3 regions of the Virgibacillus carmonensis genome follow, and region 1 is predicted to be linked to each of the others. Evidence: riboswitches for the same ligand, from Rfam matches in the RefSeq annotation. Region 1 holds a riboswitch; each other region holds the start of a gene.
What was found. A riboswitch is a leader RNA that binds a small molecule or an ion and turns the genes downstream of it on or off. The one in region 1 is predicted to bind S-adenosylmethionine.

Region 1 (6,887 bases):
AGGTGCATCACCACCGTTTGGGATAATACCATGAATCCTTACATCCGACGGTAAGTGTTGCCGTAATGCGTTAATCCCATTAAACAATTGAATTACTCCATCTAAAGCGTTGATTCCTTTATCTGGTTGTGCTGAAGCATGTGCTGGCTTACCAAAAAATTCAAAGTCCAGTGGATCGACAGCCAAGCTAGGACCCGTTAGATTTGTCTCATTTCCAGGGTGAAGCATGATTGCAGCATCAATCTTATCTAGTAACCCAGCTTTCACAAAACTTCCTTTTGCACTGCCATTTGGTCCACCTTCTTCAGCAGGAGTTCCAAGTACCACAAGTTCCCCGCCAATTTCATCAATTGCCTTACTTAATGCAATGGCTGCTGCAACACTAGTCGTTCCAATGATATTATGCCCGCATGCATGACCTATTCCTGGTAAAGCATCGTACTCGGCTAAAAATCCAATTCGTAGCCCTTCTTTTTCCCCTTTTCTTTTAGCCAAGAAAGCTGTCTCATGTCCAGCAACCCCCTTTTCAACAACAAACCCTTCCTTTCCAAGAATGTCCGTTAACAATTCGGAAGCGAAAAATTCCTCATTTCCAATTTCAGGTCTATTGTGGATCGCATGACTTGTTTTAATATAGCGTTCTTTATTTTCTTCTACATTGTCGATAATACGCTTTTTTATTTTTTCCAAGCTTTGTGTAACTACACTCATCTATTCACCTCATCTATTTTTTATTAATAGTACTTGTTCACAAAGTCACCAAATTAGAAACAAGAAGTTCAAGGCGGTGAAGTCTTGAGGACCGGAATGTAGGTTACTGCTACATGAGGACCGGAAAGACAAGCCAACGAAGAAATTCGTAGTTTATCATTTGGTGACTTTGTGAACACCCTCTACCAGCCAATATTACTTAACGGTACAAATGTTGGTATCTGATTTCCATCATACTCTTTTTGGATTAACTCCTTTACTTCTTCTGATTGATAAATATCTGCTAGCTTCTGCAGTGTTTTGTCATCTTTGTTTTTTTCTTGAACGGCAATAATATTTATATATGGTGTAGCTGTTTCATTTTCATGAAAAATAGAATCGCCTAATGGACTAAATCCAGCATCAACTGCAATACCATTATTAATAATAGATGCAGCTACATCTGGTAAGACCCTTGGAGTTTGAGCAGCCACAAGTGTTTCAAACTTTAAATTTTTTGGGTTTTCTACAATCTTATCTACTGAACCATTACCATCAAAATTTTCTTCTAATTTAATTAAACCAGCTGACTGAAGGAGTAATAATGCACGTCCCATATTTGTTGCTTCCTTTGGTAAGGCAATTGACGAACCTTCTGGAATTTCTTCAGGTGAATCATATTTATCGGAATAAAGACCCATTGGCGCTATAACTGTAGTTGCAATTGGTACTAAATCCAAATCATGTTCTTTTATAAATGAATCGAAATAAGAAACTGTTTGAAAGGCATTCGCATCGATTTCCCCTTCAGCAAGTGCCAAGTTTGGTTGTACATAGTCGGAAAATTTAACGATTTCAACGTTAATTCCCTCTTCTTTCGCCTTTTCTGCAATAAAATCCCAAATCGTTGTGTCAGAGCCGCTAATTCCTACTGAAACAGTTGATTCGTCATTTGAGCAGGCACTAGTTATCACCGCTAAACTTATAAATAATAAAAGTCCAATTCTTTTCATGTTGTTTTATCCCCTTTTTGTCTAGTTCATTTTTTTGTGTTTTTTTATCTTCGCCTGATTTTTCTAGATAAAATATTTCCTGTCGTTTGTAATCCTTGCACCATTACGACAAGAATGGCTACTGTAATAATCATCACTACCGTATCGAATCGTTGGTATCCATATGTAATGGCTAAATCACCAAGTCCTCCTCCACCAATCGCACCAGCCATAGCGGAAGCGCCAACAAGTCCTATTGTTGCAATTGTTAATCCCAGTAGTAGTGAGCTTAATGCTTCTGGTATTAAAAAACGGGTAATGATTTGTCTCGGTGTCGCTCCCATCGATTGCGCTGCTTCCATCACACCAGGATCAACTTCTAACAGCGAGTTTTCTATCAACCTGGCAATATAAGGACCAGAAAATAAAACCATTGGGACGATTGCCGCAGCAGTTCCTATCGAGGTTCCAACGATCAACCTGGTAAATGGTATAACTACCACAAGAAGGATAATAAACGGTATAGAACGGAACAAGTTCACGATTGTATTTAGTACACTAAAAACGGCAGCGTTCTCCCATAAATGTCCTTTACGTGTTACAACTAATAAAATTCCGAGCGGCAATCCGATTACCGTAGCAAAAATTAATGAAAATGCAACCATTGTAATGGTCTCTCCTAATGCTACAATAATTTGATCAAAGTCAACTAACATCCTCTAGCACCTCCTTGATTGTTACTTCTTGCTGGTTGATATGCATAATAACTCTACTAATCTCTTTCGCCGAACCCTCAAACTTCACAATCAAATTACCAAGGGATGTTCCTTGTAATTCTGTTATACTACCAAACAACACATTTACTTCTACATCGAATTTTTTCGCTATTTGTGATAAAAGTGGATGTCCAGCCGATTCACCGACAAACACAATCCGATAAATCTGATTGGTAGCTTCTTGCGCTCGAATTAATCGGTAAACTGATTCTGGTATCTCATCATGCATGACTGTGCTAACGAAATTATGAGCAGTTTTTGTTTTTGGTTGAGCAAACACATCAAAAGTTGATCCAGATTCAATCACCTTTCCACTTTCTAGCACTGCGACCTTATCGCAGATTTCCCGGATGACTCCCATCTCATGTGTAATGATTAAAATCGTGATTTTATACTCCTGATTTATTTTTTTCAACAGTTTTAAAATGTCATTTGTCGTCTGCGGATCAAGCGCTGATGTTGCTTCATCACACAATAATACGGATGGCTTTGTTGCTAATGCCCGTGCAATTCCTACTCGTTGTTTTTGCCCACCTGAAAGTTGGTCTGGATAATTATCTGCCTTATCACGTAACCCAACAAAATCTAACATCTCGAAAACTCTTTTTTTTACTTCTTCCTTTGGTGTCTTCATTAGCAGTAATGGCATTGCCACGTTTGTAAAAACTGTTTTTGAATTCAGGAGGTTAAAGTGTTGAAAAATCATTCCAATATTTCGCTTTGCTTCACGTAGTTCTTTTGGCGTAAGACTGAGTAAGTCCTGATTGTTTACAATTACTTTTCCTGATGTTGGACGTTCGAGCAGATTCACACAGCGTACTAACGAGCTTTTTCCAGCCCCACTAAAACCAATCACCCCGTATATTTCACCTTTTTCGATATGTAAGTCAACATCGTCTAATGCTTTTACTTGTGTTCCGTTACCTTGATAAACCTTCGTTACGTTCTCAAAAGTAATCATATTTTCCCTCCTTAAAATGCAAAAATGCCTCTTCTTAATAAAATAAGAAGAGGCATCATAAAACTTCCCTCTTCTCATCTATCAAGCTTACTGCTTGCTGGAATTGGCACGTTACTAAAAAAAGTACGCTGCCGAGGTATCGTAGGGCCAGTCCCTCCACCTCTCTAGATAAGAAGTTGCTATTCAGTTTTTAAATAAAGCGAAGGCGACTGTTTAAGAATTAAAAAAATCCCTCCTTATGATAATAAGAAGAGATTTGGATATACATCCGCCCACTCTTCTTATTTTTCAAGCTAATGCTTGTTGGATTTAGCACAGTACTTTTAAAAGTCCGTTGCCGAGGTATCGCAGGGCCAAGTCCCTCCACCTCTCTGAATAAGAAGTTCACTATTTAATTACTTAATACAATACTACCGTCATGAAATTTTGTCAAACAGTTTTTTCACTATTTTATAATTTTTCTCAGTCTTCTAATGGGTTTAAACTTTCTTCACCGGTTAAATTGGCTATCATCGTCACAAGTAGCTCAATTTCTTCATCAATATCCTCATAGCTAGCTGTTTCTACAGGTGAATGCATGTACCGTAATGGTAGTGAAACAAGTGATACTGGCACACCACGCCCTGTTAAACGCATTTTGTCGGCATCTGTGCCTGTCATTCTTGGTGTTAACTCATATTGTATATCCATATTTAAGTCTTTAGCCGTTTTTTCAAGCAGTTTATTAATTTTGATGTTTATCGGTGCTCCTTTAGCAAGAACTGGACCGCCATCTAAACAAACATCACCATGCTTATTTTTATCAACGGCTGGATAGTCCGTTGCAAAGGTAACGTCACAAGCGATTGCCATCGTTGGTTCGATTCCTGCAGCGGCAAAATAGGCTCCACCCATATTTGTTTCTTCATTCACCGTACTAGCAGCGTACACTCCTACTTTACAGCCTTGATCAGCCAATCGCTTTAGAACTTCTGCAACAATAAATGAACCTGTGCGGTTATCCAAACCACGGCCTGCTATATAACGATCCATTAATGGTTCCGGATCTGTTTTATATACGGCAAGATCTCCTATTTGCACATATTTTCCCATCTCTTCTTTAGATCTACATCCACAATCAATAAATAAATCTTCAAGTCCAAATTCATTTTTAAGACCGCCGTGGTGCTGTGCATTCACACCGATAACACCAGTCACTGTTTTTTCATAGCCTAGTATTGTAACTTTCATTCCTACTGCAGCTTTTGGGTTAATTCCTCCCATTTTATCAAAATGCAAAAACCCTTTTTCATCGATACGATTTATTACTAATGCAATTTCATCACAATGCCCTGCGAGTAAAACCTTAAAGGGTGCATCTGGGTTTAGAACACCAATTGCGTTACCCGCATTATCCGTGCGAATCTCATCGGCAAAATCTTGAACATAGTTTATCCATTTCTTCTGAATATGCATTTCATTACTTGATGGTGACGGTGTTTTTAATAATTCTAATAGAAAATTTCTGTTTGCTTGTTCCATTAAAAGTTCCTCCTACTAAATTTATTCTCCTATAATCATAGCAAATTTTATTGCGGTAAGCACTTTTGTTTACGAACCATGTCTAGTTGGGTAAAATTTGACAAAGACTTGTATACAAAGGAGAGAAATTTGAATGACGTTAAATGAGTGGTATGAAAAAGGAATGTCACCTGACGCATATATCGAATCAATGGAAAAACATAAAGAAAATTTAATACATATTTATGATCACTTCACGGTTCCAAATGATGAGGAATTTTTCCAACATGTAAGTAGAAAGCGGCTTCGAGTGTTGGTTTTGACGGAAGATTGGTGTGGAGATGCCATGTTAAATGTACCAATTTTATTGCGTATCGCCGAGTATACCAATATGGAAGTGGCTTTGTTTCCGAGAGACGCGAATTTAGAACTCATGGATCAGTATCTTACGAACGGAAAATCAAAATCCATACCAATATTTGTTTTCATCGATGAAGCAGGTAATGAAGTAGCAAAGTGGGGACCTCGAGCAGACAAGATTCAACAATTTCTTGATGATTCTCGTACAAATTTACCTAATAAGGACGCTGATGACTACAAAGAAAAGCTCAACGAAATGCTACTCTTCATGACAAAATCATTTCGCGATAACACTGATTTCTGGGATGAAGTATATCAAAGCATTAAAAAAACAATACAATAACCCTGAATTGAAAAAGGCATCCTGCTTGGATGTCTTTTTTTACGTTTATTCGTCCATACTGTAAGAAAAAAGAAAGCATTAGCTAAACATTAAAAAATAACTATAAATAAAGGTGAAATCATGCGTATTGAACTATTTAAACACATATATTTCCGGTTACCAATTATTCTGAGGCTATTGATTTCTGTATTTCTACTCATGCTCTCGTTTGGCGCTATCATCCACTTTGTTGAGCCAAATGAATTTCCGACCATTTTTGATGGTGTTTGGTGGGCATTTGTAACGGGAGCGACAGTTGGGTATGGTGATTATGTACCGTTAACAGTTCCTGGAAAGGTTATAGGTATTTTGTTGATTCTATCGGGTGGTGGACTACTTACTTTTTATATTACGACTGTATCAGCGGAAACCATTAAACATGAAAGTAGTTTATCTAAAGGAAAAGTTACATACAAAGGAAGTGATCATATCATTATTGTTGGCTGGAATGAGCGTACCAGACAACTTATCGATATCATCATATCCAAGGATAAACTTACCCAAATTGTTCTCATTGACCACAGCTTACAGCAGCTACCTTATCAAGAAATACCTGTACACTTTATACATGGTGATGCTAGTGAAGATGAGACACTTTTAAAAGCAAACATAGACAAAGCCAAATCTGTTTTAGTAACGGCAGATACGACGAAAAAGGAAAAACAAGCTGATCATCACACAGTTTTGACGACAGTGGCCATGAGAGGAAATAACCAGTCGGTGACTTTAATTGCAGAAATTTTATCGGTCAAGCAACTTGATAATGCATTGCGAGCAGGTGCTACCTCTGTCGTTCAACCAAATAACTTTTTAAGTAGTATGCTCTATCATGAGCTTTTTTTCCCTGAAACGAATAGTCCAATCGAATTAGTGACAACTCTTCTAGAGAATCAACAGTTTATAAAACGTACGCTTCCAGCTGATTTAGTGAACAAATCGTATATGAACGGTGTCGTCTATTTTCTTGAAGGACACCAGCTTTTAATTGGCGTAATCCGCAACGATAAATGGCGTATAAATCCATCACCTGACTTCTCTTTAAGATCAGGTGATGCTGTAATTACATTATCTGCTTGGAATAAGTAATCCTTCCACTTTCTTCACCATATCTTTTCCTATATCTATATATTCAGGTGGTAAATCTGCATCAGGATTGGAAGGTGATTGAAATTGATCCACTGCACCTCTTAACGCTCCACTTTCTCCTGTCTCATCAGTTCCCTTCT
Region 2 (6,887 bases), on a different contig from region 1:
AGATATCCATGGTTTTGGTCTAACGGAAGTTCAAGATGAGGAAACAAAAAGTTCTATTATTAGTTGGTATAATAATATGGAGTAAGTTAATCCCGATCTTCACATAGGAGACCGGGGTTTTTAATTAATTTTTCGTTTTAACCAAAGGCTAAAGACGGTTTCCTCAATGAAACTGGGTGTTTTTTCTTTTGCAATTAGGTCCTATAATTGATATAAATAGTAAGGATATAAAAAATTCACATAATCGACAGAGGAGAGTTACCATGGCTAAAACATTTATTTTTGGACATAAAAATCCAGATACAGACACGATAACTGCAGCACTTGCAGCTTCCCATTTGAAAAATAAGCTAGGACAGGATACAGAGGCTGTACGTTTAGGTGAAGTAAATAAGGAAACCCAATATGCACTTGATTACTTTAAAGTAGAAAAACCACAACTGATTGGGCGTGTTCCAAGTGATGTGGAGAATGTCATTTTAGTTGACCATAATGAATTCCAACAAAGCGTAGAAAATATCAATGAGGTCAAAATCATTGAAGTAATTGACCACCATCGAATTGCCAATTTTGAAACGAGAGAACCGCTTTATTTTCGCGTGGAGCCAGTAGGGTGTACAGCAACAATCTTAAAGAAAATGTATGAAGAAAATAATGTAGAAATTACAAAAGAAATTGCTGGATTACTAGTATCTGCAATTATTTCTGATTCATTATTGTTAAAATCACCAACTTGTACACAGGAAGATGTGGAGGCAGCACATGCATTGGCTGAAATTGCGGGGATTCATCTAGATGAATATGGGCTAGAAATGCTACAAGCAGGAGCAGATCTAAGTGATAAATCAATCAACGATTTAATAACCATGGATGCGAAGGAATTTGAAATGAATGGAGCAAAAGTAGAAATCGCACAAGTGAATGCAGTGGATACGAAAAAAGTGATCGAGCTTCAGTCAGATTTGGAACAAGAAATGAACGCAACAATTGCTGATAAAAAGCTGGATTTATTCTTGTTTGTTGTGACTGATATATTAAATAATGATTCTGAAGTTATTGCACTTGGACAAGCTAAAGGCAATGTGGAAAAGGCATTTGATGTACAACTCGAAAATAACCGTGCATTATTAAAAGGTGTTGTTTCACGTAAGAAACAAATCGTTACAAATTTGACTGACACGTTTATGTAGAATAATGAAAATGTTAAACAAAATGACTATCAAATTTCAAATTTGATAGTCATTTTGTTTATATTACGGATAACAATGGTTTGCAGCAGGGCTCCTCGACGGTTTCATTATATTGATTAAAGTTCTGAACGAGTGGATAATCCAGATCTAGTACTAGTTACTTATTTAGATTACTGACTAATCCCAGTTGGTGATGAGGTACTTTCAATGCTTGATCTAGATCGGCGATTAAATCTTCCACATGTTCCAGTCCAACAGAAAGTCTTAACAATCCATCGGTAATGCCTCTTTTTTCTCTTTCTTGCTTGGGCATTGCAGCATGAGACATTGTTGCTGGATAAGAAAGAATCGATTCGACCCCTCCAAGGCTTACGGCAAAAACAGGTAGTCGAATTTGTTCGACGAATACTTTAGCTGCAGCTTTATTTGGTAAACGGAAAGAAAGAACAGCACCAAAACCTCTAGAATGCCTAATATGGATTGAATGCCCTGGATGGAAAGTTAAACCAGGATAAAACACTTCTTCAATTAGCGGATGATTATGTAAATAAATAGCTATTTTATTTGCGGATTCGGATGACTGTTTTAGACGGGCGCCTAATGTTTTGATCCCTTGGATGAGGGTATAAGAATCCTGAGCCCCTAGTATGGATCCAAAGGAATTTTGAATAAATGCTAACTCCTCCCCAAGTTCCGTGTTCCTTGTCACTGCTAAACCGGCAATAACATCGCTATGGCCTGATAAAAATTTAGTGGCACTATGTAGCACGATATCAACTCCTAGTTCAAGCGGTTTTTGGTAGAGTGGAGTCATAAAGGTGTTGTCAAGAAAGGTTAAGCAATGATTAGCTTTAGCAACCTTTACTACGCCTTCAATATCTGTAATGTTTAAACACGGGTTAGATGGCGTTTCCATGTAAATCACCTTCGTATTTGGTTGGACTGCTCTAGCGGTTTCATTAAGATCTGTCATATTTACAAATGTGTGATCAATCTTGTACTTAGTTAACACTTCTGTTATAAAACGATACGTACCACCGTAAACATCCTCAGAAACTAGCACATGGTCGCCAGCAGAAAGTAGCATAAAAGCAGAAGAAATAGCTGCCATTCCAGATGCAAATGCTAACCCTTTAACACCACTTTCTAATTCGGCAATTGTTTGTTCCAATACTTGCCTTGTCGGATTTCCTGATCGACTATAATCAAATGGGCCAAAATGATCAAAGCTATCTTGGTGAAAAGTGGATGATAAATAAATAGGGACGTTTACTGCACCTGTTTTCTGTTCAACGTCCACATTTGATAATGCGTGAATTAATTTTGTTTCCAATTGATTCCTGTCAAAACTCATAGCCGGTCAACCTTCTTTCCTAAGGTTGAAAATACTTGTTTTAGTTCTTCTATTAAGTCTTCTGCTCGTTCAATTCCAACAGAAAAACGCAATAAGTGATCGTCTATTCCACGACGTATTCGTTCCTCTTGAGGAATTTCTGCGTGCGTCTGAGTTGAAGGGTAAGTAATAAAACTCTCTACTCCTCCAAGACTTTCTGCAAAAGTAATCAACTGCAGATTCTCTAAGAAGGGCTCCATCCAATCCCTTTCTTTTAGCCGAAAGGAAAGCATGCCACCCTTTCCTGGATATAAAACGTCAATAACACTAGGTTCACTTCTTAAATACCCCGCTATTTTCTTTGCATTCTCTTCATGTCGTTCAATCCGTAAAGCCAGTGTTTTCAACCCCCTGATTAATAGCCACGAATCAAAAGGGGGCAGTACCCCACCAGAAGCATTATGGTTTTCAGATAACCTCTCGCAGATTGCTCTTCCTTTAGCAATAACTAATCCAGCTAGCACATCATTGTGTCCACCGATGTATTTAGTTGCGCTATGAATTACGATATCGGCCCCGAGTTCCAGTGGTCGCTGCAGATAAGGGGTTAAAAAAGTATTGTCAACAATAAGTAAGAGGTTGTGTTTATCAGCAAGTGTTGCAAACTGCACGATATCGATTTCCTGCATTAATGGATTAGTTGGGGTTTCGATAAATAATGCCTTTGTACAATGTGTAATCAACTTCTCTGTTTCATGGATATCCGTAAACTCTGAATAAATTGTTTGTATATCATAGACATCTGAATAATGCTCAAGTAAACGGTATGTACCTCCATAAATATCTTCTGGAACAATTAATTCATCTCCTGTACGGAAAAGGGAAAGGGCTAACTGAATGGCAGCCATTCCGGAACTGCAGGCATACCCAGAATCACCAGTTTCCAAGTTTGCAATTCCTTCTTCCAAAATAGCTCGAGTTGGATTTTTTGTACGTGTATAGTCATATCCAGTAGACCTGCCAAGTCCTTGATGCTGGTATGCTGTTGACAAATATAGCGGTGGATTTACAGCACCTGTAGTCTCATCACTTTTATTACCTAATTGCACTAATCTGGTTTCTAAACTTTTAATAGTCATGTCATTCATCCTTTTCATATGAAATAAAAAAATTAAGGACCCTCTAGAAAGAAGAAGGTCCCTAATAACGAAAGCAATCTTCTCATCTACTAGGTAGGTAAAAACCTATTGGAATTAGCACCATGACCTAAATGGCTGGTTGCTGAGACATCGTCGGGCCAATCCCTCCGTCTCTCTTGATAAGAATAGTTATTTAATTTTACGAAAAGTTTAATTTCCAATACTTTAATATACATTGGAAAATAATGCAAGGGATAAATGGCTTTTTTTAAGAGCAAAAAAAGAAAAATTTCGGCGATGATCTGTCTAGCTCCAGCGCCTAGACACTCGAGACATAAGCAGTTCACTTACGCGCGAGGAAACCCATCCACACTGCACCGCTCTGCTTATGCTTGTCGTGTCCTTCAAGGGGCCCTGAGCTTTTTATAAAAATGAAAAAAACAAAATTCCTATATTTCACTCAAACAAAGTATAAAAACTTCTAAGTGATTAGGTTTAAAATAAATTTTTTTTACTATCAAAGAGAAGGCGAATACCGATTTTTTCTAAAAATCTTTTTATTCCCTGTTGACATTCAATGATAACAACTGTAGAGTTTGTAATAATTTAAAACTGAATATGCAATTTTCTTATCCAGAGAGGTGGAGGGACTGGCCCTTTGAAGCCTCAGCAACAGATTTTTAAATACTGTGCTAATTCCAGAAGTGAAAAACTTGGAGATAGGAAGAGTAACTAGCGATAGTGCCTACCTCTTCTTGTTTTTTTAGAAGGGGTTTTTAATTTGAAAGAATAGCTTTTATCTGGAGGGGTGTAGTATGAATAACGATACGGTCACATATAGTGATTTCCCTGGAGATCCTTTTCAAGAATGGGAACAAGACGATTTCACAAAAGGAGCATCTGGAATTCTAAGGTGGGCTTATGAATCATACGGGGATTCGATCGTTTATGCATGCAGTTTTGGTGCGGAGGGAGTTATATTAATTGATTTGATTTCCAAGGTGAAAAAGGATGCGAAAATTGTTTTTCTTGATACGGAGATTCATTTTAAGGAAACATATGAACTTATTGACAAAATAAAGAAAAAGTACTCTAAACTTTCTATTCAATTAAAAAAACCTGACATAACGCTGCAGGAACAGGCTGATGAGTACGGTTCAGCCTTATGGGCACGCGATCCTAACCAATGTTGTTTTATTCGAAAAATAAAGCCTCTTGAAGAAGCTTTAAGTGGAGCTCCAGCTTGGATTTCTGGCCTTCGAAGGGAACAGTCTCCTGCCCGTAAGAATACCAATTTTGTTAATAAGGATGAACGATTTAAATCCATCAAAGTTTGCCCATTAATTCATTGGACTTGGGGTGATGTTTGGGAATATATACGAGTAAACAACCTGCCATACAATGAATTGCACGATCAGGGATTCCCAAGTATTGGCTGTATACCATGTACGTCACCGGTATCAAATTCCGATGGTTCTCGTGCTGGTAGATGGGCTGGGGTTAATAAAACAGAGTGTGGACTTCATACCTCTAGTTGATGTTCTAATTAGATTCATCTTGATTGGAAATTGGAAGACTTTTAGATTAAATCCGAGTAAACTGATTTGCTTACAATGCATTATGTGAACAAGCTAAAAATAAGGTGGTGATTTATACCTGAAATATTTTTGATTAACCATTAAAAATATGTAAGCACGATATATTCAAAAAAATAATTTTGTGTGAGGTGAATATCTTTGCAGTTACAGGTAACAAACAGCCCTTTTAATCAAGAGCAAGCGGAGAACCTTAATCGTGTTCTGCCAACACTTACAGAGTCACAAAAAATTTGGTTGGGCGGGTATTTGTCTGCTCCCCAGGTTACGGAATCTTCGGTATCGGCTGGTTCACTGGTGCAGAACGCCCCAGGTAACGAAGTGTCTCCTCATAGTAATGGTCAGACCATTTCGCGTGAAGTGAGGATACTCTTTGGATCTGACACTGGTAATAGTCAGGCGCTTGCTGAAGAGATGTTTCATAAATTAGAAGAGCGGGATTTCAAGGTCTCGCTATCTTCATTCGACGACTTTAAACCAAAGGACGTAAAAAAAGTCCAGGACTTGCTCATTGTAACAAGTACACATGGAGAAGGGGATCCGCCAGATAATGCGCTATCCTTTTATGAATTTCTACACAGTAAGCGGGCACCTAACCTTGAGGATATGCGATTTTCTATTCTATCTCTGGGAGATCAATCCTATGAGTTTTTTTGTCAGACTGGCAAGGACTTCGACAAACGACTGGAGGAATTGGGTGGTAAACGGCTTTATCCTCGAATCGATTGTGATGTAGATTTTGACGAACCTGCAGCAGAATGGGGTGAGGGTGTCCTTGAGATATTATACGATTCTCAAGAGGTTGCTTCAATAGATGGAACTTTCCAGACAGGGCAGGTAGGAGCTGACTCACTAACAGCTAAACCGGCGATGTACTCACGGACAAATCCTTTTAAGGCAGAAGTCTTGGAAAACTTGAATCTCAATGGGCGTGGATCCAATAAAGAAACCAGACATTTAGAGTTATCGCTTGAAGGATCTAATCTTACTTTTGAACCTGGAGACAGCTTGGGTATTTTCCCTAAAAATGATCCTAGTTTGGTAGATGAGTTTATCAATGAGATTGGCTGGAACCCTGACGAGACTGTGTCAATAAATAAACAAGGAGAACAGCGCACATTACGCGATGCTCTAATCTTTAATTTCGAGATTACTAGACTGACGAAGCCGTTGCTTGAGCAAGCGGCGGAGCTGTTCTCGAATGAAGGTTTAAGTAAGCTCGTAAAACAAGGGCAGGAGGAAGAACTAAAAGCGTATATTGATGGGCGAGACCTGCTTGATTTAATACAGGATTTCCAACCCATTGGTGTTTCGCCTAGTGAATTTATACAGGTTCTTAGGAAGATCCCAGCTCGCCTCTACTCCATTACGAGTAGTTTTAAAGCGAACCCAGAAGAAGTGCATCTTACGATTGGAACGGTTAGATATAATGCACATGGACGGGATCGGAAAGGTGTCTGCTCTGGTGAATGTGGGGAACGAATACAGCCTGGTGAATTATTACCAGTCTATATCCAGCACAATGATAATTTTAAATTTCCTGCTAATTCCAAAACGCCAGTGATCATGATTGGACCAGGAACAGGTGTGGCTCCTTTTAGATCTTTCCTTGAAGATCGGGAGGAATCAG
Region 3 (6,887 bases), on a different contig from region 1:
TTATCAACATCTTTACAAATCTGCTCAAGCGTACTTTCCAGATCCCCGTAAAATAACGTGTCTATCGTCTTACTAGTAAATCCTGGATAGCTATCCGCCTTTAATAATCGAAGCTGACGATTAGACAACACGGGTGTGTCTACTTGGAGTCTACGACAATTCACTTCGCTTGGATGTAAAATATCCCCTTCAGGTCCCAATAAACTCATAGTTGACGTAACGAGTTGTTCACGATATGCATCGATTGGCGGATTCGTAACCTGTGCAAATAATTGCTTGAAATAAGAAAATAATGATTGTGGATGATCAGATAATACCGCTAGTGGCACATCATTACCCATGGCCCCAATTGGATCCTTCTCATCTGCCACTAAAGGAATCAAATATTTTTGAATATCTTCATACGTATAACCAAACGCTTTTTGTCTTGTCACCAAATTGTCAAACGGCATTTCATCAAGCGTCTCCACTTTATTCGTAAGTTTAATCAGTTGCTCATCTAACCATTTGCGATAAGGCTCCGCTTCAGACATTTCCGTTTTAATTTCGTCATCCGAAATAATCCGCCCTTCTTCTAGATCGAGCAAGAGCATTTTTCCAGGGCTCAAACGGTCTTTATACAAGACATTGTCCTCTTCAACATCGATGACACCCACCTCTGATGAAAAGATTAGATAATCATCTTTTGTCACATAGTACCTTGCCGGCCGCAACCCATTCCTATCCAAGATTGCCCCAATTTGTTTACCATCCGTAAATGAAATAGTCGTTGGTCCATCCCAAGGCTCCATTAATGAACTATGATACTCGTAGAAAGCTTTCTTTTCTCTGGACATATGTGGATTATTAACCCATGGCTCTGGGATCAGCATCATAGCAGCATGAGCTGGTTTTCTGCCGGCTAATACAAGAAATTCTAACGCGTTATCCAATATGGATGAATCACTTCCATCCGCATCCAGAATCGGAAGGACTTTTTCCAAATCATCACCGAAGGCATCCGAGACAAACTGTTCCTCACGTGCCTTCATCCAGTTAACATTACCTCTTAATGTATTGATTTCCCCATTATGCATCAAATAGCGATTCGGGTGAGCTCTTTCCCAGCTTGGAAATGTATTTGTACTAAAGCGAGAATGTACCATTGAAAAAGCAGATACAAAATCCGGGTCTTGTAAGTCAACATAGAAAGTATCTAATTGTTCCGGTGTTAATAACCCTTTATAGACAATGGTTTGGCTTGAAAGACTAGTAAAATAAAAACGCTCCGCGCGTTCTAAAGCTACTTTTTCTGCTTGCTTACGAATGATGTATAATTTCCGTTCAAATTCTGCATTTTCGTTTATAGTTGGGTCTGCACCAATAAATACTTGGCGGATTAATGGACAACTTTCTTTTGCCTTATTTCCGATTTTTCCGACATTTGTTGGTACAGTTCTCCAACCAAGCACTGATTGCCCTTCTTGGTTTATAAAAGTATTAATTTGAGCTTCCGCCTCTTCCCGATTATCATCGTCATTCGAGAAAAAAATCATCCCAACACCGTAGCGCCCTTTTTCAGGCAAGTTCATTTCCGGACAATCTTTCCTGAAAAAATGATCTGGAATTTGAACCATTAATCCTGCCCCATCTCCTGTCAAGGGATCACTTCCATGTCCCCCGCGATGGTCTAGTTGGCAAAGCATGTGGAGTCCTTTTTTTACAATGTCATGCGTCGGGACCCCATTCATGTGTGCATACAAGCCGATTCCACATGCATCATGTTCAAATTCAGGGCGGTAAAGGCCTTGAGCTTTTGGTATTTTATTATAACTCATCATTAATACCCCCGTTCTCATTCCGTTTATGGTCTTATTTCAATTATAGGTTTTCAAATTAATCTAAACAATATATAATTTAGATTAAAACAATCTGTTTTTGATATGAATGGGGGGATAGGAAATGGAACTACGTCAACTACGCTATTTTATGGAAGTCGCAGAGCGGGAACACATGTCCGAAGCAGCAATAAACTTACATGTTGCCCAATCGGCAGTAAGCAGGCAAATCGCTAATTTAGAGGGAGAGCTTGGAGTCACCTTATTTGACCGTGAAGGCAGGAATATCAAACTATCTCAAATAGGAAAGACGTTTTATACGCATACGAAGATTGCGATGAAGGCGATAGATAACGCCAAAAAACAAATCGATGAATACTTAGACCCTGAACGCGGGACAATTAAAATTGGCTTTCCATCAAGTTTATCAAGTCACCTACTGCCAAGTGTCATCTCTGCTTTTAAGGATGAATACCCAAATGTTGCGTTTCATTTACGGCAGGGTTCTTATAAATTTTTGATTGATTCCGTAAAAAAGGACGAAATCGATGTGGCTTTTCTTGGCCCTGTCCCTAAGGATGACCCAGAAATCGATAGCCATATATTATTTACAGAAAATGTTTTAGCTTTACTGCCACTAAATCATCCTTTGGCTGGAAGGGAAAGCCTCTATCTTACTGACTTGAAAAACGATGAATTTGTTAGCTTTCCTAAAGGTTATGTACTGGAAAAAGTAATCATAGATGCATGTAAACAGGTGGGATTCGTACCAAAAGTTTCATCTGAGGGAGAAGATTTAGACGCTATTAAAGGTCTTGTGTCCGCTGGAATTGGCGTAACACTCTTACCAGAGAGTACATTTCATGAGTCAACACCAAGGATGACCGTTAAAATTCCCATTAAAATTCCCGAAGTTAGAAGGACTGTAGGAGTTATTAAACAGAAAGAAAAAAATCTAGCACCTTCTGAAAAGATATTTTATGCGTTTGTGAAAAAGTTTTTCTCAAGGTTACAGGGGTTTCAGTAAATTGGAAGTTTATTTTTACAAAAATTCAATACACACGCCATAACAGGCATTGCTACCGCTGTAAATTATGGCGCGCCATAAATTGATAACACAATAGATAATCGGTTAAACTGGTCACTTATAAAGCTGTCACTTTTTATAAACCTTATCTCACAACCAAACCATTCGTCTGTTTGCCAGGATGATGTTCTGGCAATTGATTTCCACGTCCAAACAGATTATCCCTGAGAGAACTTCCCTCATATTCTTTTCGAACCACGCCCCTTTCCTGTAAAATTGGTACAACAAGTTCGATGAAATCCTTAAATGTGTCGGGTGTAATGGCATACGCAATATTGAATCCATCAACTCCGCCTTCATTTACCCATTCTTCCATTGTATCGGCAATTTGTTCAGGTGTTCCGACGGATGAAGCCCCCATGCCGCCAATACCTATAGCGTTTATAATATCCTTTACAGTCGATGGTTTATCAGGAAAAATATTAGTGAAATTTTCAAGTGCTGATCGGATCGAGTCATTTTCTATATAACTTATAACCTGATCTTGGGTATAGCCGGATAAGTCGACACCAGTCCAGCCTCCAAATAGAGCGAGCGCGCCCTCCGTGCTAATATGTTTCTTATAATCATTATACTTTGCTTTGGCTTCTTCTTCGGTTCTGCCAACGATTGGTACAAACATTGTAAGAATTTTCACTTCATCTCGTGACCTTCCCGCTTTTTCGATATCAGCCCGTAATCGTGTAACGGTATCTTTAGCAGTAGCAACTGTTGGAGCACCAATAAAAACACATTCCGCATTTTTCGCTGCAAATGCACGCCCTTTCGTGGATGCTCCTGCCTGATAAATAACAGGTGTCCGTTGAGTTGATGGTTCGCTCAGATGGGCGCCAGGAACTTTAAAATACGTTCCTTCATGTTTTATATCATGAACTTTGTCTGGGTCGGTATAAATCCCCTTTTCTTTATCTAACTGAACAGCACCGTCTTCCCAGCTTTCTTCCCAAAGCTTGTAGCAGACATCCAAATATTCAGCCGCTAAATCATAACGTTCATCATGTTTTAATTGATCATTAAGTCCGATGTTTACTGACGCGCTTTTTAAATAAGAAGTAACAATATTCCACCCCACTCGTCCATTTGTTAAATGGTCAAGCGTCGTCATCCGGCGGGCAAATGGATATGGATGTTCATGCGTGACAGAAGCTGTAACGCCAAACCCGAGATGTTTCGTTACTGCGGACATTAACGGAACAACTAATAACGGGTCATTGACCGGAGACTGCGCCCCTTGGCGAACAGCTGCATCCCGTGATCCATCATATACATCATACATACCTAACACGTCTGCAATAAATACAGCATCAAAACGGCCTTTTTCCAAAAGTTTGGCAAGTTCTATCCAGTACTCGCTATCCTTATAACGGTGTGATTCATCATCCGGATGAGTCCATAAACCAGGCGATTGATGACCAGCACAGTTCATATCAAATGCATTCAAGTAAATTCTCTTTTTTGTCATATATTAGTAACTCCTCCTTGATTATCTTTAGCTATCAGACTGATGGAACTACCACACTTTGACTGTTTACTAGGTCAGTAAAATAATAGAGTTGCTTTTTCGTGCGTTCTAAAACACCGTCATCGATAATGGGGGTTTCTTTCTGTTTATCAATTTGACTGTCAAGTAGATAAAGTCCTTTTAAATTGTGCCCCTTTAATGTTGCTAATACAGGCTTCAATGTATACTCAATTGCCAGCAGATGGGACATACTTCCACCCGTCATTAGTGGAAGTACTGGCGTATGTTGTAGTACATCCTGCGGCAAGACATCGAGTAATGTTTTTAGTACTCCTGAATAAGCGCCTTTATATACTGGAGATCCAACAATAACACCTTTAGCGTCTTGGATTAATGTAGCGATATCTTTAATTGCTGGGCTGTCATATTTCCCGAGAAATAAATCTTCATATGGCACATCTTTTACAGAAATATGAGTCACGGAAAAGTGTTCCTTTTTAAGTAACGTTCCTAAATATTTCAGTACTTGATCTGACCGTGAAAATTCAGAAGGACTTCCCGATATAATTACAATTTCACTCACAACGATCATCCTTTCTATTTATAAATAAAAAAGCGGAGGCAACTGGCCTGTTTTATTCCCAATTAAGAAAAGCTCAGGGTGCCTGGAAAGACACGACAAGCATAAGCAGAGTACAGTAAAAAAGCCCCCTTTTCTTTTAATGAGAAAAGAGGGCTTTAACTTGATACTTTTAGAATATCCGCTCTTATCTCCCAAGGAATTAGCACCTTTCTGACATTTGTCAGAGGTTGCTGAAGCTTCACAGGGCCATTCCCTCGGCTTCTCTTGATAAGAATATTTAATTAATATATAGTGTATTGCAATTAATCCGATAAATCAAGTAGGAATTTAATATTTCCAAAATTTATTAAAAAACTCCTAAAGCAGCTAATAAAATAACTACTACCACTGAAATTACTGGAATTAATACAGCAACAACAAATATATCTTTATAACTATCTTTATGTGTCATACCAGTTATCGCAAACAGTGTTAGCACCGCTCCATTATGCGGAAGTGCATCTAATCCACCAGATGATAGGGAAGCAACCCGGTGAAGATGTTCTGGATCGATTCCAGTATTTTGGGCAATTTTATAATACTTATCCCCAAGAGCTTCCAATGCTATCCCTAAACCGCCTGAAGCCGAGCCAGTTGCACCAGCTAGCACATTGACAGCAATCGCTTCAGAAATTAAAGGATTACCTTTCACTCCGAGTAAGACTTCCGTAAGCTTATCAAATCCAGGTACAGCTTTGACAACAGTACCGAATCCTACAGCGGCACTTGTATTAATAATTGCTGTAACTGAACCAACTGCTCCACTATTAATAGCTTTTACAAAGCCTTTAAATTTGTGCAGGTTTAGTAGCATAATTAACACAATTCCCGAAATCAGAGAGGTCACAATATCCCACTTAAATACATTCAACGTAATAAGTACCGCTAGAAGTGGTAACAAAGATAGTAGAAAGGAAGGTGTTTTTCCTTCAACATCAATAATTTTATTATCCTTTGGCTCTGTGTACGTTTCTCCGTTTGCTGTCAATCTTTTCTCACGCCACCGGAGATACAAATATCCACCCACCGCCATGATTAATCCAGCGATTATTCCCATAATAGGAGCTGCTGTTGCAGTTGTATTAAAATACTCCATGGGAATTAAATTTTGAATTTGTGGTGTCCCAGGTATTGCTGTCATTGTGAAGGTGAACGCACCTAGTGCAACTGTTGCTGGTATTAATTTTCTACTTATATTGGCCTCACGAAACAATGATAATGAAAGTGGATAAACGGCAAATACCACTACGAATAAACTTACTCCGCCGTAGGTTAACACGGCTGCAGAAACTAATACACCCAAAATTGCTCTCTTGGTACCGATGATTTTTGTTAATGCAACAGCAACTGATTTTGCCATTCCAGTGTCTTCCATTAATTTTCCAAAAACTGCACCAAGCATGAAAACAGGAAACCAATCTTTTGCAAACGATACAAATCCACTCATATAGGTGTCTTTATATGCATCTAGTAAATCAAGTCCCCCTGTTAGTGCAACTACCCCTGCAGCAATAGGTGCTACCCATATTATCGACCATCCTAGGTAGGCCAGTGCCATTAATACAATAAGACCAAGTATTATTCCAAACATAAAATCCCTCCATGATTAAAATGAAAATATGAATGCTTACTATTATTCTCGTAGAAAACGGTGATTATTGGGCTGTGTATCCTCCGTCGATGACCACTGCTTGCCCTGTCACTCCCCCTGCCTTATCACTAGCTAGGAACATCGTATAATCCGCAATTTCCTGAACTGACAATAAGCGCTTTTGCGGAACCAATGGATAAATTACTTCCTCAAGCACTTTTTCTAACGAAATGTTACGATTTTTGGCTAAATCCTCCAGCTGATTTCGAACGAGAGGAGTATCCACATAACCTGGGCAAATAGCGTTA

Region 2: it holds a riboswitch for S-adenosylmethionine, as region 1 does, so the genes downstream of both, AC3G7N_RS10555 (phosphoadenylyl-sulfate reductase) here and AC3G7N_RS12035 (methionine ABC transporter ATP-binding protein) in region 1, are expected to answer to the same signal.
Region 3: it holds a riboswitch for S-adenosylmethionine, as region 1 does, so the genes downstream of both, ssuE (NADPH-dependent FMN reductase) here and AC3G7N_RS12035 (methionine ABC transporter ATP-binding protein) in region 1, are expected to answer to the same signal.

What each region holds. Positions count from the first base shown of each region.
Region 1 covers NZ_JBYQFJ010000013.1:76,908-83,794, reverse strand. The annotation lists gene AC3G7N_RS12050 (M20 family metallopeptidase) at 1-711, opposite strand, end outside; gene AC3G7N_RS12045 (MetQ/NlpA family ABC transporter substrate-binding protein) at 894-1,703, opposite strand; gene AC3G7N_RS12040 (methionine ABC transporter permease) at 1,748-2,398, opposite strand; gene AC3G7N_RS12035 (methionine ABC transporter ATP-binding protein) at 2,388-3,419, opposite strand; SAM riboswitch class I at 3,491-3,594, opposite strand; SAM riboswitch class I at 3,698-3,801, opposite strand; gene AC3G7N_RS12030 (M20/M25/M40 family metallo-hydrolase) at 3,882-4,940, opposite strand; gene AC3G7N_RS12025 (thioredoxin family protein) at 5,074-5,622, shown strand; gene AC3G7N_RS12020 (potassium channel family protein) at 5,743-6,747, shown strand; gene AC3G7N_RS12015 (YugN family protein) at 6,727-6,887, opposite strand, start outside.
Region 2 covers NZ_JBYQFJ010000011.1:6,404-13,290, forward strand. The annotation lists gene AC3G7N_RS10535 (hypothetical protein) at 1-85, shown strand, start outside; gene AC3G7N_RS10540 (manganese-dependent inorganic pyrophosphatase) at 264-1,190, shown strand; gene metC (cystathionine beta-lyase) at 1,348-2,544, opposite strand; gene AC3G7N_RS10550 (methionine biosynthesis PLP-dependent protein) at 2,541-3,662, opposite strand; SAM riboswitch class I at 3,742-3,848, opposite strand; SAM riboswitch class I at 4,289-4,388, shown strand; gene AC3G7N_RS10555 (phosphoadenylyl-sulfate reductase) at 4,478-5,200, shown strand; gene AC3G7N_RS10560 (assimilatory sulfite reductase (NADPH) flavoprotein subunit) at 5,399-6,887, shown strand, end outside.
Region 3 covers NZ_JBYQFJ010000026.1:24,186-31,072, reverse strand. The annotation lists gene gltB (glutamate synthase large subunit) at 1-1,817, opposite strand, end outside; gene gltC (glutamate biosynthesis transcriptional regulator GltC) at 1,942-2,844, shown strand; gene AC3G7N_RS16350 (LLM class flavin-dependent oxidoreductase) at 2,990-4,366, opposite strand; gene ssuE (NADPH-dependent FMN reductase) at 4,401-4,949, opposite strand; SAM riboswitch class I at 5,131-5,223, opposite strand; gene AC3G7N_RS16340 (GntP family permease) at 5,296-6,579, opposite strand; gene AC3G7N_RS16335 (3-hydroxybutyrate dehydrogenase) at 6,644-6,887, opposite strand, start outside.